DNA from 4 places in the Streptomyces sp. NPDC101776 genome. Region 3 is predicted to be linked to each of the others. Evidence: riboswitches for the same ligand, from Rfam matches in the RefSeq annotation. Region 3 holds a riboswitch; each other region holds the start of a gene.

Region 1 (7,260 bases), on a different contig from region 3:
CACCAGGAGGTTCGGGAAGGCGGCGGGCAGGGCCACCGGCTCCCGCTCCTGGCCGTCGTAGTTCGGGGTGAAGTCGACCGTGTCCTCGTCGATCGACTCGGTCATCAGGTTGGCGGCCTCGGACGGCCGGCACTCGGTGTACCGCATCGCGGCAGGCGGGTCGTCGTTGCCCAGCGAGCCGAAGTTGCCGTGGCCGTCGGCCAGGGGGACGCGCATGGAGAAGGGCTGGGCCATGCGCACCAGGGCGTCGTAGATCGACGCGTCGCCGTGCGGGTGCAGCTTGCCCATGACCTCGCCGACGACACGCGCGCACTTCACAAAGCCGCGGTCGGGGCGCAGGCCCATCTCGTCCATCTGGTAGACGATCCGTCGGTGGACCGGCTTCAGGCCGTCCCGGGCGTCCGGCAGGGCTCGGGAGTAGATGACCGAGTACGCGTACTCAAGGTAGGAGCCCTGCATCTCGTCGACGACGTCGATGTCGAGGATCCGCTCCTCGAACGAGTCGTCGGGCGGCGGGGTCTTCGTGCTGCGGCGGGCCATCGCTGCCGGCTCCTCTTTTCTGGTCGCTCGCCTGGGGGTCGCTCCCCTTCGGCTCACTCTTGCTGAAGCGTGAACGGGGTCTTGACGTGAACCATTGTGGACCGCGGCACTGACAACGCGGACCAGGACCCGGCGTTGGCCGCTCGGCTCCGTCACCGACGGCTGCCGCGTGGGTCCACGTGTGCGACTGCCCGCAGGCTACGCGATCTCGCTCTCGGCGTACGTCCGCCGGGAACTTCGCCGACGGTCCGCACGCTTGCATACAGTGGCGGGACGAGCAGGATTTCTGCGGTTCCAGCCAGAGAATCCGCGATCGAAGGGACGTACATGCCCATGGGTCACACGGCCACCGCCGAGGCAGGGTCCGGCGGTCTGACAGCGACCGAACACCGCTTGGCCAACGGTCTGCGCGTGGTGCTCTCCGAGGACCACCTGACCCCGGTCGCGGCGGTGTGCCTCTGGTACGACGTCGGTTCCCGCCACGAGGTCAAGGGGCGTACCGGCCTGGCTCACCTCTTCGAGCACCTGATGTTCCAGGGCTCCGGACAGGTGAAGGGCAACGGCCACTTCGAGCTGGTGCAGGGCGCGGGCGGTTCGCTCAACGGCACCACCAGCTTCGAGCGCACGAACTACTTCGAGACCATGCCCACCCACCAGTTGGAGCTCGCCCTCTGGCTGGAGGCCGACCGCATGGGCTCCCTGTTGGCCGCCCTTGACGAAGAGTCCATGGAGAACCAGCGGGACGTCGTCAAGAACGAACGCCGCCAGCGCTACGACAACGTGCCCTACGGGACCGCGTTCGAGAAGCTGACCGCCCTCGCCTACCCAGAGGGGCACCCGTACCACCACACGCCCATCGGCTCGATGGCGGACCTGGACGCGGCCACGCTGGAGGACGCGCGCGCGTTCTTCCGCACCTACTACGCGCCCAACAACGCGGTCCTGTCCGTGGTCGGCGACATCGACCCCGAGCAGACGCTCGCCTGGATCGAGAAGTACTTCGGGTCCATCGCGGCGCACGACGGCAAGCCCGCTCCCCGTGACGGCTCACTGCCCGACACGATGGGCGGCGAACTGCGCGAGGTCGTCGTCGAGGAGGTCCCGGCCCGCGCCCTGATGTGCGCCTACCGGCTCCCGGAGGACGGCACGCGCGCGTCCGACGCGGCCGACCTCGCTCTCACCATCCTGGGCGGCGGCGAGTCCTCGCTCCTCTACAACCGCCTGGTACGACGCGACCGTACGGCCGTGGCGGCCGGCTTCGGTCTGCTGCGGCTGGCCGGAGCGCCCTCCCTGGGGTGGCTGGACGTCAAGACGTCCGGTGACGTCGAGGTGCCGGTCATCGAGGCGGCCATCGACGAGGAGCTCGCCCGGTTCGCCGCGGAGGGCCCCACGGCCGAGGAAATGGAGCGCGCCCAGGCCCAGTTGGAGCGCGAGTGGCTGGACCGGCTGGGCACGGTCGCGGGCCGTGCGGACGAACTGTGCCGGTACGCCGTCCTGTTCGGCGACCCGCAGCTCGCCCTGACCGCCGTGCAGCGCGTCCTCGACGTGACGGCGGAGGAGGTCCAGGAGGCCGCCAAGGCCCGTCTGCGCCCCGACAACCGCGCGGTGCTCGTCTACGAGCCGATCGCGGACGAAGACGATGACGACGACGCAGCCGCCGCCGACGAAGCAGCGGCCGAGGCCACCGACGAGAACGAGGAGGCGGCCAAGTGACCGAGCTCGCCACGATGGAGTTCCACCCGCAGCCCCAGGCCGGCGAGGCCAGGCCCTGGGCCTTCCCGGCGCCCGAGCGCGGGACGCTCGGCAACGGCCTGACCGTGCTGCGCTGCCACCGCCCCGGCCAGCAGGTCGTCGCCGTAGAGGTGCTCCTGGACGCGCCCCTGGACGCTGAGCCTGCCGGCCTGGACGGTGTCGCCACGATCACCGCGCGTGCCTTCTCCGAGGGCACCGACAAGCACTCCGCCGAGGAGTTCGCCGCGGAGCTGGAGCGCTCCGGCGCCACCCTCGACGCGCACGCCGACCACCCCGGGCTGCGCCTGAGCCTGGAGGTCCCGGCCTCGCGCCTGGCCAAGGGGCTCGGTCTGCTGTCCGACGCCCTCAGGGCGCCCGCCTTCGCGGACAGCGAGGTCGAGCGGCTGGTCCGCAACCGCCTCGACGAGATCCCGCACGAGACGGCCAACCCGTCCCGCCGCGCGGCCAAGCAGCTCTCCAAGGAGCTGTTCCCGGCGACCTCGCGCATGTCGCGCCCGCGCCAGGGCACCGAGGAGACCGTCCAGAAGATCGACTCCGGAGCCGTACGCGCCTTCTACGAACGGCACGTCCGCCCCGCCACGGCCACCGCAGTGGTCGTCGGCGACCTCACCGGCATCGACCTGGACGCGCTGCTCGCGGACACCCTGGGCTCGTGGACGGGCTCCACCGCGCAGCCACGCCCCGTGCCGCCGGTGACCGCCGACGACACCGGGCGGGTCGTGATCGTGCACCGTCCCGGCGCCGTCCAGACGCAGCTGCTCATCGGCCGCGTCGGATCCGACCGGCACGACCGCGTGTGGCCCGCGCAGGTGCTCGGCACGTACTGCCTGGGCGGCACCCTCACCTCCCGCCTGGACCGTGTCCTGCGCGAGGAGAAGGGCTACACCTACGGTGTGCGGGCGTTCGGCCAGGTGCTGCGTTCGGCACCGGACGGCACGGGCGCGTCGATGCTCGCCATCAGCGGCTCCGTGGACACCCCGAACACCGGTCCCGCGCTCGACGACCTGTGGACGGTGCTCCGCAAGCTCGCCGAGGGCGGACTCACGGACGCCGAGCGGGACATCGCCGTACAGAACCTCGTCGGGGTGGCGCCGCTCAAGTACGAGACCGCCGCGGCCGTCGCGAGCACGCTGGCCGACCAGGTCGAGCAGCACCTGCCTGACGACTACCAGGCGACGCTCTACCAGCAACTCGCCGCGACCGGCACCGTGGAGGCCACCGCGGCGGTCGTGAACGCCTTCCCGGTGGACCGTCTGGTGACGATCCTCGTAGGCGACGCGGAGCAGATCAAGGAGCCCGTGGAGGCCCTCGGTATCGGCGAAGTGACCGTCGTTCCGGCGGAGTAGACGCGGTAGCTGCACACGCGCGTGGGGAGCCCTGGTGACTGAAGCGTCACCAGGGCTCCCTATTGTCCGAATTGGGGGAGAGGTTGCCTGTCTGCCCTGTGGCATGTGCAACAAAAACCGTGATCCGTTTGGGGATTGAAAGTGGCCCCCTTTAGCGTCAACCCGGCTGTCCGTCAGGCACCGCGCCGCACTCGTGGCACCGGACAGTCATCGCCGAGTCCCCGTACGGCGCGAGCCAGGGGAGCCGGGGACCCACGTCCCTGGGGTGAATCGGACGCCCGCGCACCGCGAGGGAGTCCGTAGGAGACCTTCCTGCTCCGAACCCGTCAGCTAACCCGGTAGGCGAGAAGGAAGGAAAGGACCAGCCACTTCATGGCGTTCACCCGCGCCACCGGGAAGCACCGTCGCCCGAGCCGGACCCACCGCACCACCGTTCGTGCCGCGAGTGTCGCGGCTCTCGCCACCTCCGGCGTCGTAGGCACCCTGGCCGCCGCCCCGGCGTTCGCCGCGGAGCCCGCCCCCGAACAGACCGGCCTCACCCCCGTCGTCGCCATCAACGACTCCGTGGCCGAGAAGATCGACGCCCAGGCCGCCGCACAGCGGGAGGCCGCCGCCGAGCAGCAGGCCAGGGAGACCGCCCGCGCCAAGGCCGCCGCACAGGCCAAGGCGGCCCGCGAGGCCGAGGTGCGCGCCGCCCGCGAGGCCGAGCGCAAGAGGCTCAACACCTTCGTCGCGCCGGTCGCCGGCTCCTATGTGTCCACCGGCTACAAGACCGGCGGCTCCCTGTGGTCCTCCGGTGCCCACACCGGCATCGACTTCCACGCCTCGACCGGCACCTCCGTGCACGCGGTGGGCTCCGGCACCGTCGTCGAGGCCGGCTGGGGAGGTTCGTACGGCAACGAGGTCGTGATCAAGATGGCCGACGGCATGTACACCATGTACGGCCACCTGTCGTCCATCGGTGTCTCGGTCGGCCAGACGGTCACCCCGGGCCAGCAGATCGGCCTCTCCGGGGCGACCGGCAACGTCACCGGACCGCACCTCCACTTCGAGGCCCGCACGACCGCCGAGTACGGCTCGGACGTCGACCCCGTCGCCTACCTCCGCAAGCACGGCGTGAACGTCTGACGACACGGCGCCGCACTTCCTGAAGCCCCAGCCCGCCCGGCCGGGGCTTTCGGCGTTTCCGGAGCCCACCTGTCCAAAAAATATCCATGGATTCCGGCCCGCCATCGGAAATTCCCGCTCATTGCAATAGAGTCACGGAACACACGTCAATCGTCGACGTTTCACGGGGATTAAGGCGGAGGTCGGACATGCGTATTCCGGCGCACTCGGTATGCACGGCGATCCGGGACGACATCGTCGCCGGTGTCTACGAGCGCGGCGGCAGGCTCACCGAGGAACTCCTCGCGCGCCGGTACGGCGTCTCGCGCGTCCCCGTGCGGGAGGCCCTGCGCACGCTGGAGGCCGAGGGGTTCGTCGTGACCCGGCGGCACGCGGGCGCGTGCGTCGCGGAACCGACCGAGCAGGAGGCCGCCGACCTGCTGGAGATGCGGATGCTGTTGGAGCCGCTCGGTGCCTCGCGGGCCGCCCAGCGGCGCACCGAGGCCCACCTGAAGGTGCTGCGCGGCCTCGTCAGGCTGGGCCAGGAGCGCGCCAGGCGGGGCAACAGCGAGGATCTGCGCTCCCTGGGCAGCTGGTTCCACGAGACGCTGGCACAGGCCTCCGGGAGCCCCGCGCTGACCTCGATGCTGACCCAGCTGCGGCACAAGATCGCCTGGATGTACGCGGTCGACGCACCGGCCAACCCCGTCGAGTCCTGGGCCGAGCACGGGGCCATCGTGGACGCGGTGGCGCGCGGCGACAGCGAGCGCGCGCGGGCGATCACCGCCCTGCACACCGAGCGGGCCGGCACCGCGCACCGGCTGCGATTTCCCGGCGGGGCGGGCGGCGCGGACCGTGTGAGGACTTCGCAACCTCCCGTAAACATGTCGGGTCTGCGGCATTAACACGGGCGCCGTATACAAAGAGAGGATAATTCGCGGGGGATTATTTCTGCTGCCCGCAAATGGAATTGCGAAGGGCTCGCCCGGTAATTCGGGCGAGCCCTTCGAGGTTGCGGCACATCGGTTTTGCGGCGAAATCACCGCAACCATCAATTGCGGGTTGTTCAGACAGTCTCGGGGAGTTCCTCGAGACCCTCCGCGACCAGTTTCGCCAGTCGGTCGAGGGCCGCGTCCGCGCCCTCGGCGTCCGACGCGAGGACGATCTCCTCGCCGCCCTGGGCGCCCAGGCCCAGCACCGCGAGCATGGAGGCCGCGTTGACGGGGTTGCCGTCGGCCTTGGCGATCGTCACGGGGATACCCGAGGCCGTGGTGGCCCGGACGAAGATGGAGGCGGGGCGGGCGTGAAGGCCCTCCGCCCAGCCGACGTTGACGCGGCGCTCAGCCATGTGATGCTGCCCTTCAGAGTCTCAGGGTTGTCTAGACCAGTTTCCCACACGTGAAGCGAGCCCGGACCGGTCCCGTGGACCGTCCGGAGCGAGTCGTCGGACCGCGGCCTCGGCCCGACTTCGCCTCGCTGCTTTTCACCCACAGACTGCCTCGCGCTGATGTCGGACGCGAGCCGTACGCTGGGCCCCATGCAGCAGACCTCGTCGGACCGGCACGAGTACCCCGCCCACTGGGAAGCCGACGTGGTGCTGCGCGACGGGGGTACCGCGCGCGTCAGGCCCATCACCGCCGACGACGCCGAGCGCCTGGTCAGCTTCTACGAGCAGGTCTCCGACGAGTCGAAGTACTACCGCTTCTTCGCGCCGTATCCTCGCCTGTCCGCCAAGGATGTCCACCGCTTCACGCACCACGACTTTGTGGACCGGGTGGGACTCGCGGCCACCGTCGGCGGCGAGTTCATCGCCACCGTACGCTATGACCGCATTAGTGCCGACGGGCGTGCCGCCTCCGCCCCCGCCGACGAGGCCGAGGTCGCCTTCCTGGTGCAGGACGCGCACCAGGGGAGGGGCGTCGCCTCCGCCCTCCTGGAGCACATCGCGGCCGTCGCCCGCGAGCGCGGCATCCGCCGCTTCGCCGCCGAGGTGCTGCCCGCCAACAACAAGATGATCAAGGTGTTCACGGACGCCGGCTACACCCAGAAGCGCAGCTTCGAGGACGGCGTCGTACGCCTGGAGTTTGACCTCGAACCCACGGATCGGTCCCTCGCCGTGCAGCGCGCGCGGGAGCAGCGCGCCGAAGCGCGGTCCGTGCGACGGCTGTTGGTGCCCGGCTCGGTCGCCGTCGTCGGTGTGGGGCGTACCCCTGGAGGGGTGGGCCGCAGCGTTCTCGACAACATCAGGGACGCCGGGTTCACCGGCAGCCTGTACGCCGTGAACAAGGCACTCCCCGAGGAGCAGAAGGACCTCGACGGGGTGCCGGCGTACCGCTCGGTGCGCGACATCGACGGCCCCGTGGACCTCGTGGTCGTCGCCGTTCCGGTCGAGCACGTCCCCGAAGTCGTCACCGAGTGCGGCGAGCACGGGGTGCAGGGGCTCGTCGTGGTCACCGCCGGATACGCCGAGAGCGGCCCCGAGGGACGCGAGCGCCAGCGCGAACTCGTGCGCCAC
Region 2 (7,260 bases), on a different contig from region 3:
CCGCCCCGGCGGCCTGGCGTCTCGTAGGACATGTCGGGCCCGTCGAGTTCGGGGTGCGTCCGACGCGGCATGTGCCCGGTCTGCCCGACGTCCCGCCGTACGTACGGCGGGACTGTGACGGCGGCCTCCGTACCCGTCTCGAACACAACGGTCTGGTGCTGATCCTCGGAGAGCCGTACGCGGGCAAGTCGTACACGGCGTGGCACGGTGTTCGGTCGCTGGAGGGGCACCGGCTCTACGCCCCGGACCCGGGCGACGACCTGCGTGCTGTGCTCGGCGCGTTGGACGGGAAGCCCGGTGACTACGTCATCTGGCTGGACGAGGTGACCGATCACCTGGGAAGCGGTGGTCTCGACCTGAAGCTCCTGGGCCGGTTCACCTCCCTCGGAGCCGTCATGCTCGGCACGATCAGTCCCGACGAGTACTACCAGCGCCGCTTCGGAACGGCCCCGGGCGAGCGAGTCATCGCCGCGGCCCGCACGGTGGAGCTGGCGCGCGAGTGGAGCGACGCCGAACTGGAGCGGCTGGCGGGGCTCGACGACCCGCGCGCGTACCCGGCGTACATGTGGAGCGGTCGGGAGGGCGCGGCCTCGTACTTCGCGATCGGGCACCTGCTGTTCGACGAGTGGCGGCGTGCGGGGACACAGGTGGAGCACCCGCGTGGGCAGTCGCTGGTTCGTGCCGCGGTCGACCTGGCCCGGTGCGGGGTCACGGGAGCGGTACCGCTGGAACTGTTGAGAACGGTCCAGGAACAGTACGGGGCGGACGAACGGGAGTCGTTCGAGGACGCGTTGGCCTGGGCGACGACACCCCTCTTCGGTGTGTCAGGGCTTCTGGTACAGGGCGACGAGGAGCAGACCTGGCGGGCGTACGGGGCCCTCGTCGCGGAGGCCCTGAGGGCGGGCGGCGACCTGGAACCGGTGCCGGACGAGGTGTGGTGGACACTGCTGGACAAGTCCGGGCCGGAGGTCTCCATCGACCGGGATGCCGTCCTCGACGCGGCCCGTACCGCACTGCACCCCCGGCTCAAGGCGGACGACACGGCCCTCATGGTCGCCTTCGCCGACCGCGTCGGACCCGACGAGTGCCGGGACCTGCTCCACCGGGCCGCGGACGCGGGCGACCGGCGGGCGGCCGAGGCACTGGCCGCGTTCCTCGTGGCCCGCGGTGACACCGCGGAGGCCATGCCGTATCTGGAACAGGCTGCCGACACCGGCGCCCCCTGGGCCGCCGCCACCCTCGGCAGCCTTCTCCGCGATCGCGCCGAGACCTGGCTGCGTACGGCCGCCGAAGCAGGCAATGCAGCGGCCGCACACGAACTCGGCGACATGCTGGTCGGCACCGGCCGCGAGGACGAGGCGCTCCGCTGGTACCGCAGGTCCGCGGCAGCGGGCCGTCGCGAGGTGGCCGCGAGTCTCGGCACACTGCTCAGGAACTGGCGGGACCCGGAGGCGGACAGCTGGCTGCGCTACGCGGCCGCGTGGGGCGATGCGCGCGCCGCCGGCGAACTGGGCATTCAACTCTCGCAGGAGCCGGGGGCGGACGAGGCCGAGATGGATCGCTTTCTCCAGCAGGCGGTGGACGGCGGAGACGCGAACGCGGCGCACAACCTCGGGGCGCGGTTTGAAGACCTGGGCCGGTTCGACGAGGCGATGGCGATGTATCACCAGGGCCTCCGAGGGGGCATCGCCGGCGCGCAGGAGTCCATCGGGTATCTGCTGCGGAAGCAGGGCAAGTTCGCCGAATCCGAGGAATGGCTCCGCAGAGCCGCCGTCGCGAGGCCCGTCGGCCTCCCCGCCACCCTCCCTTCACCACCCGAGGGCGGTCCCACCCCCACTCCGGATACCGTCAAGAAGTGACCGATCAGCCGCGCCCGCACTCCACCGCCCCGGACCTCTTCACCTGGGAATTCGCCACCGACCCCTACCCCACCTACGCCTGGCTCCGCGAGCACGCCCCCGTGCACAGAACGCGCCTCCCCAGCGGAGTGGAGGCCTGGCTGGTCACCCGGTACGCCGATGCCAAGCAGGCGCTCGCCGATCCGCGGCTCTCCAAGAACCCCGCGCATCACGACGGGTCGGCGGACGCCAAGGGCAAGACCGGGATCCCGGGTGAGCGCAAGGCCGAGTTGATGACGCATCTGCTCAACATCGACCCGCCGGACCACACCCGCCTGCGCCGACTGGTCAGCAAGGCGTTCACACCCCGGCGCGTGGCCGAATTCGCGCCCCGGGTCCAGGAGTTGACGAACGATCTGATCGACCGGTTCGTCGCCGACGGCTCCGCCGACCTCATCCACGACTTCGCCTTCCCGCTCCCCATCTACGCCATCTGCGATCTGCTCGGCGTCCCGCGCGAGGACCAGGACGACTTCCGGGACTGGGCGGGCATGATGATCCGTCATGGCGGCGGCCCGCGCGGCGGGGTCGCCCGGTCCGTCAAGAAGATGCGCGGCTATCTCGCCGAACTCATCCACCGCAAGCGCGAGGCCCTCCCCGACACCCCGGACCCGCTCCCCGACGAGGACCTCATCTCCGGTCTCATCCGCGCCTCCGACCAGGGCGAGCACCTCACCGAGAACGAGGCCGCGGCGATGGCCTTCATCCTGCTCTTCGCCGGCTTCGAGACGACTGTCAACCTCATCGGCAACGGCACGTACGCCCTCCTCACCCACCCCGAGCAGCGCGCCCGCCTGGAGAAGTCCCTGGCCGCGGGGGAGCACGGCCTCCTGGAGACCGGCGTGGAGGAACTCCTGCGCTACGACGGCCCGGTGGAGCTCGCCACCTGGCGCTTCGCCACCCGCCCGCTCACCCTCGGCGGGCAGGACATCGCGGCCGGCGACCCCGTGCTCGTCGTGCTGGCCGCCGCGGACCGAGATCCGGAGCGGTTCGCCGACCCCGACGTCCTCGATCTCGGGCGGCGTGACAATCAACACCTCGGCTACGGCCACGGCATCCACTACTGCCTCGGCGCCCCGCTCGCCCGACTGGAGGGCCAGACCGCGCTCGCCACCCTCCTCACCCGCCTCCCCGACCTGCAACTCGCCGCGGACCCGGCCGACTTGCGCTGGCGCGGTGGCCTCATCATGCGCGGACTGCGCACCCTGCCCGTGGAGTTCACCCCCCGAGCGGCCACTCCAACTCCCTAGAACCAGCCCCAGATCAGGACCCAACGGGTCATCTCGCCACGTAAACCCAAACATGACAGTTCTTCAACTCTGTGATCTTCACGTGATCTGCGTGGCATTAACTTGTGACAAGTGATCGACTGCGGCTACGTTCACGTACCAGCGCGGCGCCCCGCACCACCCGTCGCGCGATCCCCCCGCCGTCACGCGAAAGGCCTCCGCATGCTCTCCGGGAACGGTCGTCACCGTCGCCCCCGTCAGGCTCCGGCTCTCCTCGTCGCGGCCGGGGTGACCGGCTCCGCCATCGCCATTCCACTCCTCGGCGCCGCCGCCGCGAACGCGGCCGACGGCACCACCTGGGACAAGGTCGCCGAGTGCGAGAGCGGCGGCTCCTGGAGCGAGAACGACGGCAACGGCTATTACGGCGGGCTCCAGATGTCCCAGGACGAGTGGGACAAGTACGGCGGCCTCGACTACGCCCCGAGCGCCGACCTGGCCAGCCGCTCCCAGCAGATAGCCGTCGCCGAGAAGGTCCTCGACGACAAGGGCACCTCCGCCTGGACCACCTGTGCGCTGATCGCCGGCCTCACCACGGACTCGGGTTCGACGAACGTCGACACCGGCCTCGCGAGCGACTCGCCGTCGGCCGGCGCGACGGACCCCTCCGACTCCGGATCCGGCTCGGGTTCGTCGGACTCGTCGGCTTCCTCCGGGTTGTCCGACTCCGGCACCACGGACTCGACTTCATCTGATTCATCCGATTCGTCCGCCGGCTCCGGTGATGACTCGTCGAGCAGTCCCTCGCCCACCGCGACGGACAACCCCGCCAAGTCCGACAAGTCCACCACTCCTTCGACCGGCAACAGCTCGGTCGCCACCTCTCCAAAACTCGACGAATCGGACAACTCGGCCCAGGCGGTGGGCAAGTCGAGCCTCGTCGACACCGGTGCGCTCGACGATTCCACGAGTGACGCGAGTGAGGCGAGTGGCGGCAAGCATCGCGGGGCGAGTGCCGAGGAGAGCGTGACGGCGCAGACGTACACCGTCCGCGCCGGCGACTCCCTCGCGTCGATCGCGAACTCCCTTGGCTTCGACGGCGGATGGCGCGCGCTCTACGACGAGAACAAAAAGGTGATAGGCGCCGATCCGACCCAGATCGCCGCCGGTCAGACCTTGGACGTCGGTACGGAAGCGGACGAAAAGTAGCAAGAGAACAGCGGGAGTTCGCGTCACGCTTCGCGCTGAATGTCCGCTTTGGTGAAAGTGTGGGATGAGTCTCAGAAGCCCTGATCGTCTTTGAAATCCCGTGGGTTCCCTGTCTACGGTCGAGGCCGCTCGTCACCACGAGCCCCGGCTGCCGCACACGCCGAGTCCTGCCAGCGGCCTCCGGGAACAGTCGTCGCGTCAAGCGCCGTAGGCAGGAGCGGGGGACCCAAGGTAAGTGCCGGGCCCGGGAGTCGAGAGACACCGGAACCGGCTTGGGGTTAAGTCGCGCACCGAGAGGTGTGCGGCCGGGCAACTCACACGGCCCGAACCCGACAGCTCACCTCGTAGGCGTCGGTGAGGGGATTGGGATCTTCCATGCTGTTTTCCAGCAAGGGCAAGCACCGCCGTCCGACAGTTCTTCAGCGGTCTACCCGCGTCGCCACGCTCGCCGGCGTGACCGGTGTCGCCATCGCCGCCCCGCTCATGGCGACCGGCAGCGCCTCCGCCGCCACCGCCTCCGAGTGGGACACGGTCGCCAGCTGCGAGTCCGGCGGCAACTGGTCCATCAATACCGGCAACGGCTACTACGGCGGTCTGCAGTTCTCCGCCTCGACGTGGGCCGCGTACGGCGGCACCGCCTACGCCTCCACCGCGAACCAGGCCTCCAAGTCCCAGCAGATAGCCGTGGCCGAGAAGGTTCTCGCGGCCCAGGGCAAGGGTGCCTGGCCCACCTGCGGCACCGGCCTGTCGGGCGCCGCCTACTCCGGCGGCAGCAGCTCCTCCAGCTCCTCGAACAGCAGCAGCTCGTCGAGCAAGAGCACCACCGAGCGCTCCACCACCGACACCACCGCCTCCCGCTCCGCCGAGCGCCCGGCCGCCAAGAAGACCGTCACCACCCCGACCGGCACGAAGGTCAAGAAGGGTGACGGCGAGTACAAGGTCGTCAAGGGCGACACCCTCAGCTCCATCGCCGAGAAGCACAAGGTGAAGGGCGGCTGGCAGCAGCTGTTCAAGCTGAACAAGAGCATCATCGACGACGCCGACTTCATCTACCCGGGTCAGCAGCTCCACCTTAAGTAGCACTCAGCTGAACCACAGCGCCCTCACATCCGTGGACCGCACCATGGAGACCTCGTGAGGGTCACCCCCGTCCCCCACGGGCTCCCCGCTCCGGTGCGTGTTCCCCCGTACGCACCGGAGCGGGGCTTTTTGTGTCCCCTTCAGGGAACCTTTTTGTTCCGTTCGGAAACAATTTACTCTCGGTTCTGTCCATCAGGCGGCCGACCGGATGGCCAATCGCCCCGAGCCGGTTAGGCTCGTCTCGCAGAGCCGCTGCGGTGTTGCCGTAGCCGCGTCAGACCCCAAGAAGGAGATGCTCGTGCCGTCCATCGACGTCGTCGTAGCCCGGGAAATCCTGGACTCCCGAGGCAACCCCACGGTCGAGGTCGAGGTCGGCCTCGACGACGGCAGCACGGGTCGTGCCGCCGTTCCGTCCGGCGCCTCCACGGGCGCCTTCGAAGCCATCGAACTGCGTGACGGCGACCCCAACCGCTACGGCGGCAAGGGTGTCGAGAAGGCCGTACTCGCCGTCATCGAGCAGATCGGCCCGGAGCTCGTCGGCTACGACGCCACCGAGCAGCGCCTGATCGACCAGGCGATGTTCGACCTGGACGCCACCGACAACAAGGGCTCGCTCGGCGCCAACGCCATCCTCGGCGTCTCCCTCGCCGTCGCGCACGCCGCGTCCGAGGCCAGCGACCTGCCCCTCTTCCGCTACCTCGGCGGTCCGAACGCGCACCTGCTGCCCGTTCCGATGATGAACATCCTCAACGGCGGCTCGCACGCCGACTCGAACGTGGACATCCAGGAGTTCATGATCGCCCCGATCGGCGCGGAGTCCTTCTCCGAGGCGCTGCGCTGGGGCGCCGAGGTCTACCACACCCTCAAGAAGGTGCTGAAGACCAAGGGCCTGTCCACCGGCCTCGGCGACGAGGGCGGCTTCGCCCCGAACCTGGAGTCCAACCGCGCCGCCCTCGACCTCATCATCGAGGCCATCAAGCAGGCCGGTTACATCCCCGGCGAGCAGATCGGGCTCGCGCTCGACGTCGCCGCGTCCGAGTTCTACAAGGACGGCAAGTACGAGTTCGAGGGCAAGTCCCGCTCGGCCGCCGAGATGACCGAGTACTACGAGGAGCTCGTGGCGGCCTACCCGCTCGTCTCCATCGAGGACCCGCTGTACGAGGACGACTGGGCCGGCTGGAAGGTCATCACCGACCGCATCGGCGACAAGGTCCAGATCGTCGGCGACGACCTCTTCGTCACCAACCCCGAGCGCCTCGCCCGCGGCATCGAGGAGGGCACCGCGAACGCCCTGCTCGTCAAGGTGAACCAGATCGGCTCGCTGACCGAGACCCTGGACGCCGTCGAGATGGCCCAGCGCAACGGCTTCAAGTGCATGATGTCCCACCGCTCCGGCGAGACCGAGGACACCACCATCGCCGACCTCGCCGTCGCGGTGAACTGCGGCCAGATCAAGACCGGCGCCCCGGCCCGCTCGGACCGCGTCGCCAAGTACAACCAGCTCCTGCGCATCGAGGAGATCCTCGACGACGCGGCGGAGTACGCGGGCCGCAGCGCCTTCCCGCGCTTCAAGGGCTGAGACCCAGGGTTCCACCGGGTCAATCCTTAGCCAGTCGTACGTACGTCCCCGCACCCGGTCCCGTACCGTGTACGGGGACGTACGCACGTGTGAAGGGGAGGCGGGACATGGCCGTGAAGGACCGGGACCGGTTCTCCACCGCGACCAGGCTCAAGCTGCTCGGCGAGCAGACGGCGGCCCGTGTCTACCGCTCCCAGACCAAGCGGCAGGCCCGCCGCTCCCGGCTCACCGGCCGGGCGGCCCTCCTCGCCCTGGTGCTGTGCTCGCT
Region 3 (7,260 bases):
GCTCGGGCAACGGTCTGCGGCTGCGCGCCGTCGTCGTGCGCAAGGGCGGCGGGCGGGCCGTCGAGGATCTCGTGAAGCGCGCCTCGCTGCTGCGCCGCGACTCGATCCACGGCCCCTTCCAGGGCACGATCACCGTCGACGAGACGAGCAACACGATCGTCGCCAACGGCAACGAGATCAAGGTGATCCACGCGGGCGACCCCTCCGAGGTCGACTACACGGCGTACGGCATCAAGGACGCCATCCTCATCGACAACACGGGCAAGTGGCGTGACCGGGAAGGCCTTTCGCAGCATCTGCGGCCCGGGATCGACAAGGTCGTACTGACCGCGCCCGGCAAGGGCGACGTCCCCAACATCGTGCACGGCGTCAACCACGACACCATCAAGCCGGACGAGCAGATCCTGTCCTGCGCGTCCTGCACCACCAACGCGATCGTGCCGCCGCTGAAGGCGATGGCCGACGAGTACGGTGTGCTGCGCGGCCATGTGGAGACCGTCCACTCGTTCACCAACGACCAGAACCTGCTGGACAATTACCACAAGGCCGACCGCCGCGGCCGTTCCGCGCCGCTGAACATGGTGATCACCGAGACCGGTGCCGCCTCCGCCGTCGCCAAGGCCCTGCCCGACCTCAAGGCGCCGATCACCGGCAGCTCGATCCGCGTCCCGGTGCCGGACGTGTCGATCGCCATCCTCAGCCTGCGGCTCGGCCGCGAGACCACCCGCGCCGAGGTCCTCGACCACCTCCGCGAGGTCTCGCTGACGTCCCCGCTGAAACGGCAGATCGACTTCACCACCGCTCCCGACGCCGTGTCGAGCGACTTCATGGGCTCACGGCACGCCTCGATCATCGACGCGGGCGCCACCAAGGTCGACGGCGACAACGCGATCCTCTACCTCTGGTACGACAACGAGTTCGGCTACTCCTGCCAGGTCGTCCGGGTCGTCCAGCACGTCTCCGGGGTCGAGTACCCGACGTATCCCGCACCGGCGGTCTGACCCGGCGCGTCGAACGCACGACGGCCCGGCCGCCCCCAACTGCGGGCGGCCGGGCCGTCGTTGTCACCGACGTGCGGCGTGTCAGCGAGTACTGCGCTTGCCTCGGTACAGCACCACGAACCCGGCGACGAGCAGCAGCGCGCCGGCCACGGCGGGCCACAGATTCGCGCCGGTCTCCGCCAGTCCGCCCTGAGCCTGCGGCTGGTTCGGGCCTACGGCCGCGTAACTCTCCCCGCCCGAGGACGAGTCGGGCGGCGTCGCCGCGGGGGTGCCGACCTGGCCGCCCGCGTTGTCGTTCGAACTCCCCTGCGTCTCCGACGACTTGGACCCTTCGGTCTTCGTGTCGGCCTTGGGGACCGACACGGCGGTCGTCAGATCACCGGGGTCGGTGGTCTGGGTGTCGGTGGGCTCGGGGTCGTCGGCCCCGGTGTCCGGCGCGCTCGTCGCGGGATCCGCGGAGGGCTGGTCACCGGAGTTGCCCCCGTTGCCGCCGTTCCCTCCGTTGCCGCCATTCCCCTCGTCGCCGCCGTTGCCGGCGTTCCCGCCGGGCTCGTCGGACGCGGTGTCGGTGGGCGCCGCCGTAGCGGTGTCGGTCGCCGTCGGGGACGCCGTCGGCTCACCCGAGCCGCCACCCGCACCCTGGCCGCCGCCAGAACCGCCACCCGAACCGCCGCCGTTGCCCGAACCGTCACCCGAACCCGGGTCGTTGTCCGTGCCGGCGCCGCACTTCTCGCCGTTGTTGATGCAGTTGACCATGTCCTTCATCAGGCCCTCGTCGAAGACGTTGATGAAGTCGCCGTGGTCCGTGACGGGCTTGTGCTGCTGCTCGGGGAAGGAGTCCACCGCGAACAGCGGGGTCGTCTTCCCGCCGTCCTGGAGGCTCGGCGCGTCGACGTCGTAGACGATCCGCTGCACCAGTTGCGGGATGGCCTCGAAGCCTGCCGGGCAGGTGCCGTCGGCGGCCTCGAAGGCCACGTGGGTGCGGTGGTTGGCGCTGTCGATGTTGCGGCCGTCCCAGCAGCTCTGGAACTTGAAGGTGCGCACCACGTCACTGCCCGCCGGGCACAGCGGGTACTTGTCCTTGAGCTGGCGATCCTCGAACCCGGTGCAGCTCCAGGAGGCGTTGGCGTTGGCGGGGCCGTTCACGAAGGCCTTGGCGTCGCCGGTGATGATGCGTAGCAGGCGCGGCATCGCGACGACCTTGCTCTGCGGGTTGCCGACGAAGGTCAGCGTGGCCGCCTTCGCGGTCACGATCTGACCGGAGTTGCCCTCGGTGCCACCGCCGGGCTTGTCGGCGTCCTGCTCCTGCTTGCCGTTCTGCAGGCGCAACACGGGCCAGTAGTAGGTGGACTTGTCGCCCGGGTTCTCACAGCTCGTGTCGGCGTTCGCCAAGTCCTGGTCGCTGGCGAAGGCGTTGTTGGACTGGTTGCCGATGTAGTCGTGGAAGTGGTGGGCGCCGTTGGTGACGCCGGGGGCGACGATCACGTTGTCGGAGTTGAACAGGCCGTTCTCGTTCACCCCGCAGGCGGTGACGAACGTGCCGCGGGAGGCATTGGCCTGTTCCTGCGGAGCGTTCACGTTGGGCTGTACGGAGGTGATGTCCGCGTAGTCCGAGGCGACGGGCCCGTTGGTGGACTGCTGGTTCCCCTGCTGCTGGCCCTGGCCGTCGCCCTGCTGATCCTGGCCGCCTTGGTCCTGGCCGCCCTGGTCGTCACTGCCCTGGTCGTCGCCGCTGCCGTTCTGGTCACCGTTCGTGGGGGCGATCAGCGTGCAGCCGGCGAGCGCGTCGAGTCCCTCCGGGCGGTCGCCGACCCGTGCGATGGCGTCGCCGATCCGCCCGAGGGTCGCGGCCCGCTTCTCCTTCAACGGATTCATGATCGCGTTGTCGGCGAAGGAGGCGTCCTGGCGTATGGACTCCGTCGAGTCCTTCAGTTTCTGGTAGGCCTCGGTTATCTGCTGGTCCAGAAGCGCGAGTTGGTTGTCGACCTCGGTCTTGGCCTCGTCGGGGACCGTCGTCAACTGGGTGCCCACGTCCGGGCAGTCGATCGTCGCGCCGTCCGACGCCGCGTCCGGAGTGCCCTGCTGGACCGAGTCATCGCCCCAACCGCCTTCGGACGCCGACGCGTAGACGTTCGCCGCCACCAGTCCTCCGCCGCCCAGCATCAGGGCGACTGCTGCCATCGTCGCGCGTCGTGCGCCCGTGGGGCGTCTGCGCGTGTTGCGTGCCAAGGAAGTTGCTCCTACACGTATCGGTCGGCCCGGATCGTCCCGGCATGGAAATCCCCCGACCTAATACGGAACCGGACCGCGATGTGTTCAACCGTCCCGAAAATTCATAGCGACCTCATATGGATCATCCGACCCGGCGGGCCCATGAACCCTCGACGCACCAGGTGAAGTGCCTGAGGGAGGTAAAGGTCACAAAAACGTATCGGACATATCGCGCTTCAACCTTCACACGAGGCACACACGTTGGCTAAGTTGGCGCTCAGGCCGTACGACCTACTCCGGCGATCAGCGCCGGGCCGCGCGGCTTGCGCCGAGTCCGGTGTGTCGCTTGCGGCAACCGGAGCCGGGGACCCAACCGACTTGGGGTGAATCGGCCCAACTGTCCTTCCGGACAAGGGCCGTAGGGCAAACCTTCCGTGATCGCCGCCCGAACCCGACAGCTAACTCGGTAGGCGCGATACGGAAGGAGCACGTCTGCCATGCCGGCAGAACGAGGTACGCGCACCGGAGGCAGTGGCCCCACCGTGGAAGACCGACCCAGCCGTGACGAAGTCCAGCGGCGGATCAACTCCCTTTACGACAGGGCCGAGACGGCCACCGGGAACTACAACGCCACGCGTGCGATGTCCGGGAAACCGCGCAAGCGCGTCGAGTCCCGCCCCAGTGCGCCGCGTCCCTCCGACCCCGCGATCGATGCCGTCACCCGGCAGTTGTTCGACCGCGCCCGCGCTCAGGTGGGCCCGACCGTACCGGCGATCCTGCCGCCCGGCAGGACTCCCGCCCGCCCGGCGGCGTCCCGGCCCGAGCGGTCCGAGCGACGCCCCGAGGCCGAGGGCGCCGGCCGCGCACTCGAAGCGCAGCCCGGCCGCGCCGTGGCCGAACTGACCGCGGGGACCACAGCCGCACCGGAGCTCGCCGCGCCGCAACTCACGTCCCCTGTGGCGGAGTTGACGGCAGGGCCGATCGCCGCGCTGCCTCCCGCCGTACCGCAGGCACCGCAGCAGCCGCAGCTGGCTCAGGTCCAGATGCCTCAGATGCCTCAGGCGACCGTTCTCGACCTGCCGCCCGTGCCGGCCATCGAGGTGCCGCCCACGCCCGTCGTGGCGCCACAGCAGTTCGCCCCCGTGGCCGCCCCGGCGCCGGTCTTCGACCCGCTCACCGCGAGTCTGGACCTGCTCCCCTACATCGCCGCACCGCGCACCGACTCCGCCCCGGCGGGCGCCACTTGGCCGCCCCCGGAGACGGCCTGGCCCACCCCGGAGGCCACCTGGTCCACCGGACAGGTCCCCATGGCGACCGAGCAGCAGATGTGGTCGACCGGGCAGATACCCGTGGTGGCCGAGCAACCGGCTTGGTCCACCGGTCAGTTCCCGGTGGCGGCCGAGCAACCAGCCTGGTCCACCGGTCAGTTCCCGGTGGCGGCCGAGCAACCGGCTTGGCCGACCGGGCAGTTCCCCGCGGTGACCGAGCAACCGGCCTGGTCCACGGGCCAGTTCCCCGCCGTCACCGAGCAGCAGACCTGGTCCACCGGACAGATTCCGATGGTGCCCCAGCAGCCCGCCGGCCAGACCGCCTGGTATACCACGCCGGAACCGGACTGGCGCCCGCCGCAACAGGAGTGGCAGCCGCCCGCACCGGCCCCCGAGGTCTCCTTCGCAGCGGCCCCGGCCGTCGCCCCCCAGCTCGCGCCGCCCGTCGTTCCGGCCATGGCACCGGAGATCATCCTCCCCACGGCCCCGGCCATGAGCCCGATGACCACCACGGCCGCACCGGACGCCGGCACCAGCAAGACCGCCACCGCGCTCGCCTTCGCCCGTACGCAGATCGGCAAGCCGTGCCTGTGGGGCGCCGCGGGACCGGACGCCTACGACTGCTCCAGCCTCACCCAGGCCGCCTGGAAGGCCGCGGGAGTCCTCCTCCCCCGCACCGCCCAGGAACAGTCCGGTGCGGGCACGCTCGTCCCGCTCACGGACATCCGCGCCGGCGATCTGATCTTCTTCTACGACAGCATCGACCACGTCGGCCTCTACACCGGCAACGGCCTGATGATCCACGCGCCGAGCCCGGGCACGCCGATACGCGAGGAGTCGATCTTCTACGCGGGTGCCGCCGCCATCAGGGGCGCCGTACGGCCCGCCTGATCCGGTCGGGGCCGGGCATTTCCCGGCCCCGACCGCACACCTCGGGACACTCCCGGCCAACCGCGTCGTCGACCCGTACGAGTGGTGCATCCTGGGGCACGGTCGTAGCGTCGGGAGAGACACGACGACCGCGCCCCGGCAGGCGGGCCACCGCCGGTGCGGGTGCGGGGCGACGAGGACGAACAGGCGGCCGGGAGCGGACATGTACAAACACACCATGGTGGGCGTCGTCACGCTCTGTGCCGCCGCCCTGCTCGGGCCGGCCGTCGCGACTTCGTCGGCGGCCCCGGCCACCGCGCCGACGACCGCCCACCGGCAGCTCCAGGACCCCGTGCTGGTCGACTGTCTGTGGCATCCCGAGGTGCGCCCCACCGACTTCATGCTCGCGTGCGGCGACGGCAACAGCCGCCTCACATCGCTGCGTTGGACGGAGTGGAACGCCAACTCCGCGACGGCCACGGGCGTCAACGTGGTGAACGACTGCAAACCCTATTGCGCGGTGGGCAAGTTCCACTCGTTCCCGGTGACCGTCCGGCTCGACTCCACGCAGACCTGGAAGCGGCATCCGCAGGTGCGGCAGTACGGCGAGATCACCCTGACGTACACCGGCGCGCGACCGGACAAGTTCCAGCACACCGTGACCTACCCCCTGTGGAACTGAGTCAGAGCGACAGTTCCACCACCAGCGGCCGGTGATCGGAGATCTCCGTCCGCGGCGCGCCCACCGTCCCCACGGCACCCTCGCCGAGCCCCGACGTCATGATGTGGTCGAGCTGGACGAGCGGCCGGTGCGACGGGAAAGTCGCCCCTCGGGCCGAACTCCGCCAGCCGCGCGGCGCGGTGGCGTTCAGGGTGAGCCGGGGAAGGGCGCCGAAGAGGTTGAAGTCGCCCATCAGCACCCGGGGTTGGGGCAGATCGGCGATCCAGCGGCGCACGGTGCGGAGTTGGCCGATGTTCCAGCCCGGCACGAACGAGAGATGCACGGCGACGACGGTGAACGGGCCCCGCGGACCTTCCAGTACGGCGGCCAGGGCGGCCCGGGCCTGATCCCGGGCCAGCACCGGTGCGGCCCGCCCGGCGACCCGCAACGGCATGCCGAAGGGCGCCGCCGGGAGCCGTAGCGCCCGCCACTCGTGGACCGGGAGCCTGGACAGCAACGCCAGCCCGTGCGAAGGGACTTCGGGCCGCCCGGCACCGGGGCCGTAGACGCGCATCCCGGGTTCGGCCGGGTCGAGGACCCAGCCCCGGCCCGGTACGGAACGGCAGTGCAGCGCCGTCGCGTAGCGCCAGTCGCGGGCGCCCATCGCACCGGCGGCGACCGCGGCCTGATCGACACCGCCCGACCGCTCCTGGAGACAGTCGATCTCCTGGAGCGCCACCACATCGGCGTCCAGGGACGCGACGGCCTCGGCGAGGGGCGCCGAGGGATCGCCGGGGGCAGCGGGCTTCGGGCGGCCGTCCGGCTGGATCTCCCGACCGTGCAGCACGTTGAACGTCGCGCATCTCACCAGTAAGTCACCCATGATCAGCGCGCATTGTACGGAGTCCGCCTGTGGGAGGGGCTTCGCGGGCTCCCCCACTCCGAAAATGTACTTGCGTAACTCAAGCAATACGCTATAGTTGAGTAAGTCAAGCAAACTTACGCGGCCGCATCACAGGGGCGCAGCGTACGGAGCGGATGGAGACCGCCATGGACGACGCGCCCCGGACCCCGGCCGCCCCCGGTCCGCTCGCCTCCTTCGCCCGGTTCGTGGCGCTGGGCGGCGGTGTCGGGCTCCTCTCCAGCGGCGCCGTGGCCCTGCTGGCCGAGCAGGTGCCCTGGGCGCTGGCGAACGCGCTGATCACCGTCGTCTCCACCCTCCTGTGCACGGAACTGCACGCCCGCTTCA
Region 4 (7,260 bases), on a different contig from region 3:
GTTCAGTCCAGCAGGCGCTCGCGCAGCCGCTCCCGGATCTCCGGGGTGATCCCCAACCCCTGCTCCAGATAGGCGTCCACGCTGCCCCAGGTCTCCTCGACCGTCTCGAAGGCCGCCGTCAGATACTCGGCGCGGGCGTCGAAGAGGGGACTGAGGAGCTCCATCACCTCGGGGGAGTAGCCGGCGACGGAGGAGTTGCTGCGGCGCACCTGGTAGCGGCGGTGCTTCGCGTTCGACTCCAGGTAGTCGGTCACGATCGCCTCGCGCTCCACGCCCAGGGCGAGCAGCGTCACGGCTATCGACAGACCCGCGCGGTCCTTGCCCGCCGCGCAGTGCATCAGCGCGGGAACACTGTCCTCGGCGAGCGAGTGGAGCACCTGGGAGTGCTCGGCGGTCCGGTCCTTGACGATCGTGCGGTACGAGGCGATCATCCGGTTCGCGCCCTTGTCGCCGCCGAGGATCTCGCGCAACTGCTCGATCTCGCCGTCGCGGACCATCTTCCAGAACTCGGAGCCGTCCGCCGGGTCGCTCAGCGGCAGGTTCACATTGCGCACGCCGGGCAGCTCGACGTCGGGACCCTCCAGCTTCTGGTCCGACGCGTTGCGGAAGTCGAATATCGTGTGCAGACCCAGCGAGTCGAGGAACGCGGTGTCCTCCTCGGTCGCGTGCGCGAGATGGCCGCTGCGGAACAGCACCCCGTGCCGCACCCGCCGTCCGTCCACCGTAGGAAGTCCGCCCACGTCCCGGAAATTGCGCACTCCGGACAACTCCGGCTCGGTCGACGGAATCTGCTGCGTCACGAGGACTCCTCCCACTCGGCCCGGCGGCGCGGCTCACCGGCGGGCACGTTCTCGACGATACGACATCGATTCCCGAGGCAATGAGTTGTCCACAGGCGTTGCCTCACGACCCCTCGGACGTCGATGATGTTGGCGCTTGAGCGGACTTGTTCGAATCTGTGAGGAACCTGATGCTGGAGATCGCCGAGAACGGCCGGACGTGGGTGCTGTCGGGCCCCACAAGCAGCTACGCCGTCCATCTCACCGAGCACGACGAGCTGCTCCACCTGCACTGGGGCCCCGCGATCGCACTCGCCGACGCCGAGGAACTCGCCGCCCGCCCGCTGCCCTCCGGCTCCTCCTTCGAGTCCCCGCTCGACGGCCGCGAGGAGTACCCCGTCGAGGGCGGCCCCCGCTTCGCCCGGCCCGCCCTGTCCGTGCGCACCCCCGAGCGCCGCGGCACGGAATGGACCTTCGAGCGGTACGACACCGAGGGCGACGAACTGCGGCTCCGCTTCCGGGACACCGGCCTTGCGATCACGCTGCACTACCGGACGCGCGGCGACGTCGTAGAGCGCTGGACGAGCCTCGACAACGACGGGGACGAGCCGTTGGAGCTGCTGCGCGCCGACTCCGGTGTGTGGACGCTGCCCGAGCGTGAGGGGTGGCGGCTGTCGCAGTTGCACGGGCGGTGGGCCGCCGAGTCGCGGCTGGTGCGTTCCGAGCTCACCTACGGTGAGAAGGTCATCGGCAGCCGGCGCGGTCACACCGGGCATCAGCATCTGCCCTGGGTGGCCCTCGACATCGACGCCACCGAGGAGCGCGGCGAGGTCTACGGCTGTGCCCTCGGCTGGTCGGGGTCCTGGCGGCTGGCCGTGGCCCAACTCCCGGACGCGCGCGTGCAGATCACCGGCGGTGCCGGGTACGACGACTCCGGGCTGCTGCTCCTGGCGCCGGGCGAGTCCTACACGACCCCCCTCTTCGCGGGGCTGTGGAGCGACGGCGGCTACGGCGGCGCCAGCCGCACCTGGCACACGTACCAGCGGACGTACGTCATCCCGGACGCGGACCAGGACCGGCCGGTGCTCTACAACTCCTGGGAGGCCACCCAGTTCGACATCTCCGAGGAGCAGCAGGAGACGCTCGCGCAGCGCGCGGCGGCGGTCGGGGTCGAGCTGTTCGTGGTCGACGACGGCTGGTTCGGCGCCCGCACCAGCGACCGTGCCGGGCTCGGTGACTGGACCCCCAACCCGGACCGTTTCCCGGCGGGTCTCAAGCCGCTCGCCGACCGTGTGCACGCGCTGGGCATGCAGTTCGGCATCTGGGTCGAGCCCGAGATGATCAACCCGGACAGCGACCTGTACCGCGCGCACCCCGACTGGGTGCAGTTCCAACCGGGACGAAAGCGGACGGAGTTCCGCAATCAGCTCGTCCTCAACCTGGCCCGCGAGGACGTTCAGGAGTACCTCTGGGAGCAGCTCGACGGGCTGCTCTCCAGTGCCCCGATCGACTACGTGAAGTGGGACTTCAACCGCTGCTTCACCGACGCGGGCTGGCCCGGCGACGCCTATCCGCAGCGTCTCTGGGTCGACCATGTGCGGGCCCTGTACGCCCTGTTGGACCGGTTGCGGGAAGCTCACCCGGGCGTGGCCTTCGAGTCCTGCTCGGGCGGTGGCGGCCGGATCGACCTCGGCATCATGAGCCGTACGGACCAGGTGTGGACCTCGGACAACACCGACCCGCTCGACCGGCTCGCCATCCAGCACGGCTTCAGCCAGATCCACCCCGCGCGCGTGATGGCCGCCTGGGTCACCGACAGCCCGAACACTCAACTCAACGACCGGGTCAGCAGCCTGCGTTTCCGGTTCGTGAGTTCCATGGCCGGGGTGCTCGGTGTGGGTGGCGACCTCTCGGAGTGGACCGACGAGGACCTCACCGAGGCCCGCCGCTGGGTCGACCTCTACAAGGAGATCCGGCCGCTCGTGCAGCACGGCGACCTCCACCGGCTGCGCGCGCCGAGCGGCGGACTGAGCGCCGTGCAGTACGTGCGCGGCGACGAGACCGTCGTCCTCGCCCTCCTCCAGGCGCAGCACTACGGAGAGCCCCTGTCGGCGCTCCGGCTGCGCGGGCTCGACCCGACAGCATCGTACGAATGCCTCGAAACGGGTGAAGTCCACAGGGGTGCGGTCCTGTTGCACCACGGGCTGCGTACTGGGCTGCGCGGTGACCTCGATGCGACGGTTATCCGGCTGCGTCGCATCTGAGCCTTCTGTCCTAATTGCAGCCTTCGTGCCAACTCGCTCTGGAATAAAGGAACCTGAGGGGAACGCACGTGATCAGCGTCATATTCGTGACCGTACGTCGTTCGTCATGTTCACGTAATTGGCGTGCTTTTGCAGGGGAATTGAGGGGTTGAGTCCGGTGGGAATTCACGGAGGGTGACTGTAAATTCCCACAGGGGATCACAAGGAACGCATATCCGTGGAACCTCCTGCTTGTCCCTTTGCGTCTTCCTCGCTTACGTTCGCCACCAATCCGGACGGACGCCCAATCCTGCCGCCGACCGGACTCCGCACACCCACCCGTATGCGGCAGGAGCGGGGGACCCACAGGTAAGACGCCTGTTCCGGTCTCCGGAACGGGCTTGGGGTTAAGCCGCGACCAGCGCGCGGCCGGGCATCTCCAGCCCGCACCCGACAGCTCACCCCGCAGGCGCCGGAGAGGAATTCGTCATGCCCGCCAAGGGTAAGCACCGCCGTCCGAAGTCCCAGCGTTTCTCCCGCTCGATAGCCGTGGCCGGAACGGGCGGCGCGGCACTCGCCCTTCCGCTCATGGGGGCGACCGGCGCTCATGCCGCCACCACGACTTCCGTTCCGGAAAAGGCCGTTCAGTCGGTTCCGGCGACTGAGAAGACGGTGACGCAGAAGGCGGCGACCGCCAAGACCGAGGGCGTCAAGACGTACTCGGTGAAGGCCGGCGACTGGCTCGCGAAGATCGCCGAGGAGCAGGACGTCACCGGCGGCTGGAAGAAGATCTACCAGGACAACCGCGAGGCCATCGGCGGCGATCCGTCGCTGATCCACCCGGGCCTGAAGCTCTCCCTCGGCAAGAAGGCCGCGACGGGCACGAGCACGGGCACCGGCGCGGACACGGGTACGAGCACGACCAAGTCGTCCGGTTCGTCCTCCAGTTCGTCTTCTTCGTCTTCGTCGAAGAAGACGACCGCCACCCAGAGCGACGACAGCACCAGCACGAGCACCTCCAGCGGCTACACCCTCCCCGTGACCGGCGGCACGATCGGCACCGGCTACCACGTCGCGGGCAGCATGTGGTCCAGCGGCTACCACACCGGTGTCGACTTCGTCGTCCCGACCGGCACCACCATCAAGGCGGTCGCCGCGGGCACGGTCGTCTCGGCGGCCTACGACGGCGCCTACGGCAACGAGGTCGTGATCCGGCACGCGGACGGCGAGTACTCGCAGTACGCCCACATGTCGCAGCTGTCCGTCTCGGCCGGCCAGACCGTGACCGAGGGCCAGCAGATCGGCCTCTCCGGCGCGACCGGCAACGTGACCGGCCCGCACCTGCACTTCGAGATCCGGACGACGCCGTACTACGGCTCGGACGTGGACCCGGTCGCCTACCTGCGCTCGCACGGCGTCACCGTCGGCTGACCTCTCGGAACCCCGGTCAGGGCAGTTCCCGGCGTGAACGCCCCTGATCAGGGGCTTATTCCGACTTTGGACAACACTTTACAAGTGGCTTATCTCACCGCCCGTCAACCCCATATTACGATCGCGTAGGTCACACTCCAGGGTGAATTATGGTTGCCGTGGCTAACGATTCGAAGAGTGACAACAGATCAGTGATCGGGTCGTACGTGGCGGTGGGGGACAGCTTCACCGAGGGCGTCGGCGATCCTGGGCCCGACGGGGCGATGGTCGGCTGGGCCGACCGGTTCGCGGTACTGCTCGCGGACCGGCGGCCCGAGGGCGACTTCGAGTACACCAACCTCGCGGTGCGCGGGAAGCTGCTCGACCAGATCGTGGCCGACCAGCTCACCCGGGCCAAGGAGATCGCCCCCGACCTGGTCTCCCTGGCCGCGGGCGGCAACGACATCATCCGTCCGGGCACCGACCCCGACGAGGTCGCCGAGCGCTTCGAGCGCGCGGTCGCCGACCTCACCGCCGCCGTCGGCACCGTCATGGTGACGACCGGCTTCGACACCCGCAACGTGCCCGTGCTCAAGCACCTTCGCGGCAAGATCGCCACCTACAACGGACATGTGCGGGCCATCGCCGACCGCTACGGCTGTCCGGTGCTCGACCTGTGGTCCCTGAAGACGGTCCAGGACCGGCGGGCCTGGGACGGCGACCGGCTCCACCTCTCTCCCGAGGGGCACACGCGCGTGGCGCTCCGCGCCGGCCAGGTCCTCGGTGTCGAGATCCCGGCCGACCCGGACCAGCCCTGGCCGCCGCTGCCCCCGCGCGGCACGCTCGACATCCGGCGCGACGACGTCCACTGGGCACGCGAGTACCTGGTGCCGTGGATCGGCCGCCGGCTGCGGGGCGAGTCCTCCGGGGACCATGCGGAGGCGAAGGGCGCGTTGTCGCCGGACGACATCAAGATGCGGATCGACTGGGTGGCTTGACGGGGCGTGAGGCTCCGCCGGGTGAAGGGCCCGCGGGGTGGCGGGTGCGGCCGCGGAACCGGGGGGCCGGTGAGGTGACCGCGCGGGAGCGGTGAACGGCTATGGGTGGGCCGGGGTGGTGACATGTCCCCGAACCGTCCCCCTGTCCCCGGCTGCCGGAAAAACCTCCTTCGCGTGCCCGCGCCTGTCCGCGTGCCCGCAGCGTAGCCCCGCGCCGAGGTCCACGACCTCGCCGTCACGGGTACCACGGTCTGCGAACTGAACCGAGTGCCTACGGAGGGACGGCTCAGGACGCCGTCAACGCGGCCCGGTCCAGGCCCAGTTCGCGGGCCAGGGCCTCGTCGACCCACTCCAGGGCCCGCGCCCGCGACACCGCTCCCGCGTACGCCGTCATCTGTACGGCGAGTCCGTCGAGGAGCGCCGTGAGGCGCAGGGCGGTGGTGGCCGGGTCCGGGCAGTGGAACTCGCCCGCGGTCACCCCCTCGGCGACGACCTCCGCGAGCGCCCGCTTCCACTGCCGGTCGAGATCCCGGGTGACGTCCAGGAGGGCGGGCTCACGCAGCGCCGCCGCCCAGCCCTCGATCCACAGCCGCCAGCCCTTGGCCTGCCCGGTCGGCGCGTACCAGCGCACCGCCGCCCGCAGCCGGCGCAGCGCGGTCGTACGGCGGCCGAGCAGCTTGCGCAGATGCGCGAGATCGTCCTCCGCGGCGAAGGTGAACGCGGCGGCGACCAGTTTCTCCTTGGTCGAGAAGTGATAGAGCACCAGCGCGTTGCTCACCCCGAGCGCCGAGGCCACGTCGGCGATCCTGACCGCCGCCACACCCCGCGCCTCGATCTGCTCGACGGCGGCCCGCAGCAACTCCGCACGCCGCTCCGCCACGCCCAACCGCACTCTCGCCACGTGATCACCCTATTCCGTGGTCCACGAAGGTGTTGCCCGGTGCCTCACCGGTACCAGCCGAACCGCTCCGCGATGACCGGCAGCCGGTCCGCGACGATGGCGTGCGCGGCGGCGCGCGGGGTCGTGCCGTCGGCCTCCGCGCGGGCCAGCATCAGGTCGATCAGGGAGCGCATCGAACGCCGGGTGTGGGCGAACGCCTCGTCCGCGTCCGCGCCGATGTCGCCGAACAGGGTCCACCACCACCAGGCGTTCGTCCCGGAGTTCACGACCACGTCGGGCAGTACGACGACTCCGCGCGCGGACAGCAGTTCCTCCGCCTCGGGGAGGACGGGCATGTTGGCCGCCTCGACGATCCAGCGGGCGCCGATCCCCTGCTGGTTCGTGGTGTCGATCGCGTACGACACCGCCGCCGGGACCAGCACCTCCGCCTCGACGGACAGCCAGTCCTCGCCGGGGAGTTCGAGGTCGCCGGGGCGCAGCGCGGAACGGTCCACGGCGCCGTACCCGTCCCGGGCCGCGAGCAGCGCGTCCACGTCGAGTCCGGCCGGGTTCGCGATCGTCCCCTTCAGGTCGGCGACGGCGACGATCGTCAGCCCCGCGCGCGTGAGGAACCGCGCCGTGGCCCCGCCCATGGTGCCCAGACCCTGCACGGAGACCCGCGTCCCCGCGTACGGCACGTCCGCCCGGTCCAGCGCCGCGAGCACCGACTCGGCGACCCCGCAGCCGCCGACCAGCTCGTCGAGACCGATGCCGTCCACGTCGACCGCGAAGGCGTCCGCGAGCCGCCGCCGGGCCGCCTTCTCGTCGTCGAGCAGCGGATACACGGCCTGGATCGACGACACGAGCCCGGCCTCGGCGACGGCCCGGTCGACCAGGTCCTGGGTCAGCCCGAGGTCCTCACCCGTCGTCCAGAAGCTCTCGATGTACGG

What was found. A riboswitch is a leader RNA that binds a small molecule or an ion and turns the genes downstream of it on or off. The one in region 3 is predicted to bind cyclic di-AMP.
Region 1: it holds a riboswitch for cyclic di-AMP, as region 3 does, so the genes downstream of both, ACIRRY_RS31860 (M23 family metallopeptidase) here and ACIRRY_RS24480 (NlpC/P60 family protein) in region 3, are expected to answer to the same signal.
Region 2: it holds a riboswitch for cyclic di-AMP, as region 3 does, so the genes downstream of both, ACIRRY_RS34470 (transglycosylase family protein) here and ACIRRY_RS24480 (NlpC/P60 family protein) in region 3, are expected to answer to the same signal.
Region 4: it holds a riboswitch for cyclic di-AMP, as region 3 does, so the genes downstream of both, ACIRRY_RS02870 (peptidoglycan DD-metalloendopeptidase family protein) here and ACIRRY_RS24480 (NlpC/P60 family protein) in region 3, are expected to answer to the same signal.

What each region holds. Positions count from the first base shown of each region.
Region 1 covers NZ_JBIWMV010000012.1:174,584-181,843, reverse strand. The annotation lists gene ACIRRY_RS31875 (DNA topoisomerase (ATP-hydrolyzing) subunit A) at 1-540, opposite strand, end outside; gene ACIRRY_RS31870 (M16 family metallopeptidase) at 874-2,253, shown strand; gene ACIRRY_RS31865 (M16 family metallopeptidase) at 2,250-3,638, shown strand; cyclic di-AMP (ydaO/yuaA leader) riboswitch at 3,840-3,997, shown strand; gene ACIRRY_RS31860 (M23 family metallopeptidase) at 4,011-4,766, shown strand; gene ACIRRY_RS31855 (GntR family transcriptional regulator) at 4,955-5,650, shown strand; gene ACIRRY_RS31850 (HPr family phosphocarrier protein) at 5,812-6,093, opposite strand; gene ACIRRY_RS31845 (GNAT family N-acetyltransferase) at 6,283-7,260, shown strand, end outside.
Region 2 covers NZ_JBIWMV010000014.1:180,493-187,752, forward strand. The annotation lists gene ACIRRY_RS34455 (tetratricopeptide repeat protein) at 1-1,859, shown strand, start outside; gene ACIRRY_RS34460 (cytochrome P450) at 1,856-3,148, shown strand; gene ACIRRY_RS34465 (transglycosylase family protein) at 3,350-4,333, shown strand; cyclic di-AMP (ydaO/yuaA leader) riboswitch at 4,527-4,699, shown strand; gene ACIRRY_RS34470 (transglycosylase family protein) at 4,709-5,413, shown strand; gene eno (phosphopyruvate hydratase) at 5,706-6,992, shown strand; gene ACIRRY_RS34480 (septum formation initiator family protein) at 7,100-7,260, shown strand, end outside.
Region 3 covers NZ_JBIWMV010000007.1:387,851-395,110, reverse strand. The annotation lists gene ACIRRY_RS24490 (glyceraldehyde-3-phosphate dehydrogenase) at 1-1,001, shown strand, start outside; gene ACIRRY_RS24485 (DUF1996 domain-containing protein) at 1,083-3,182, opposite strand; cyclic di-AMP (ydaO/yuaA leader) riboswitch at 3,529-3,701, shown strand; gene ACIRRY_RS24480 (NlpC/P60 family protein) at 3,710-5,371, shown strand; gene ACIRRY_RS24475 (hypothetical protein) at 5,574-6,032, shown strand; gene ACIRRY_RS24470 (endonuclease/exonuclease/phosphatase family protein) at 6,034-6,894, opposite strand; gene ACIRRY_RS24465 (GtrA family protein) at 7,062-7,260, shown strand, end outside.
Region 4 covers NZ_JBIWMV010000001.1:656,745-664,004, forward strand. The annotation lists gene ACIRRY_RS02860 (tyrosine-protein phosphatase) at 3-800, opposite strand; gene ACIRRY_RS02865 (alpha-galactosidase) at 971-3,043, shown strand; cyclic di-AMP (ydaO/yuaA leader) riboswitch at 3,349-3,507, shown strand; gene ACIRRY_RS02870 (peptidoglycan DD-metalloendopeptidase family protein) at 3,512-4,453, shown strand; gene ACIRRY_RS02875 (SGNH/GDSL hydrolase family protein) at 4,645-5,430, shown strand; gene ACIRRY_RS02880 (TetR/AcrR family transcriptional regulator) at 5,717-6,310, opposite strand; gene ACIRRY_RS02885 (Glu/Leu/Phe/Val dehydrogenase dimerization domain-containing protein) at 6,376-7,260, opposite strand, start outside.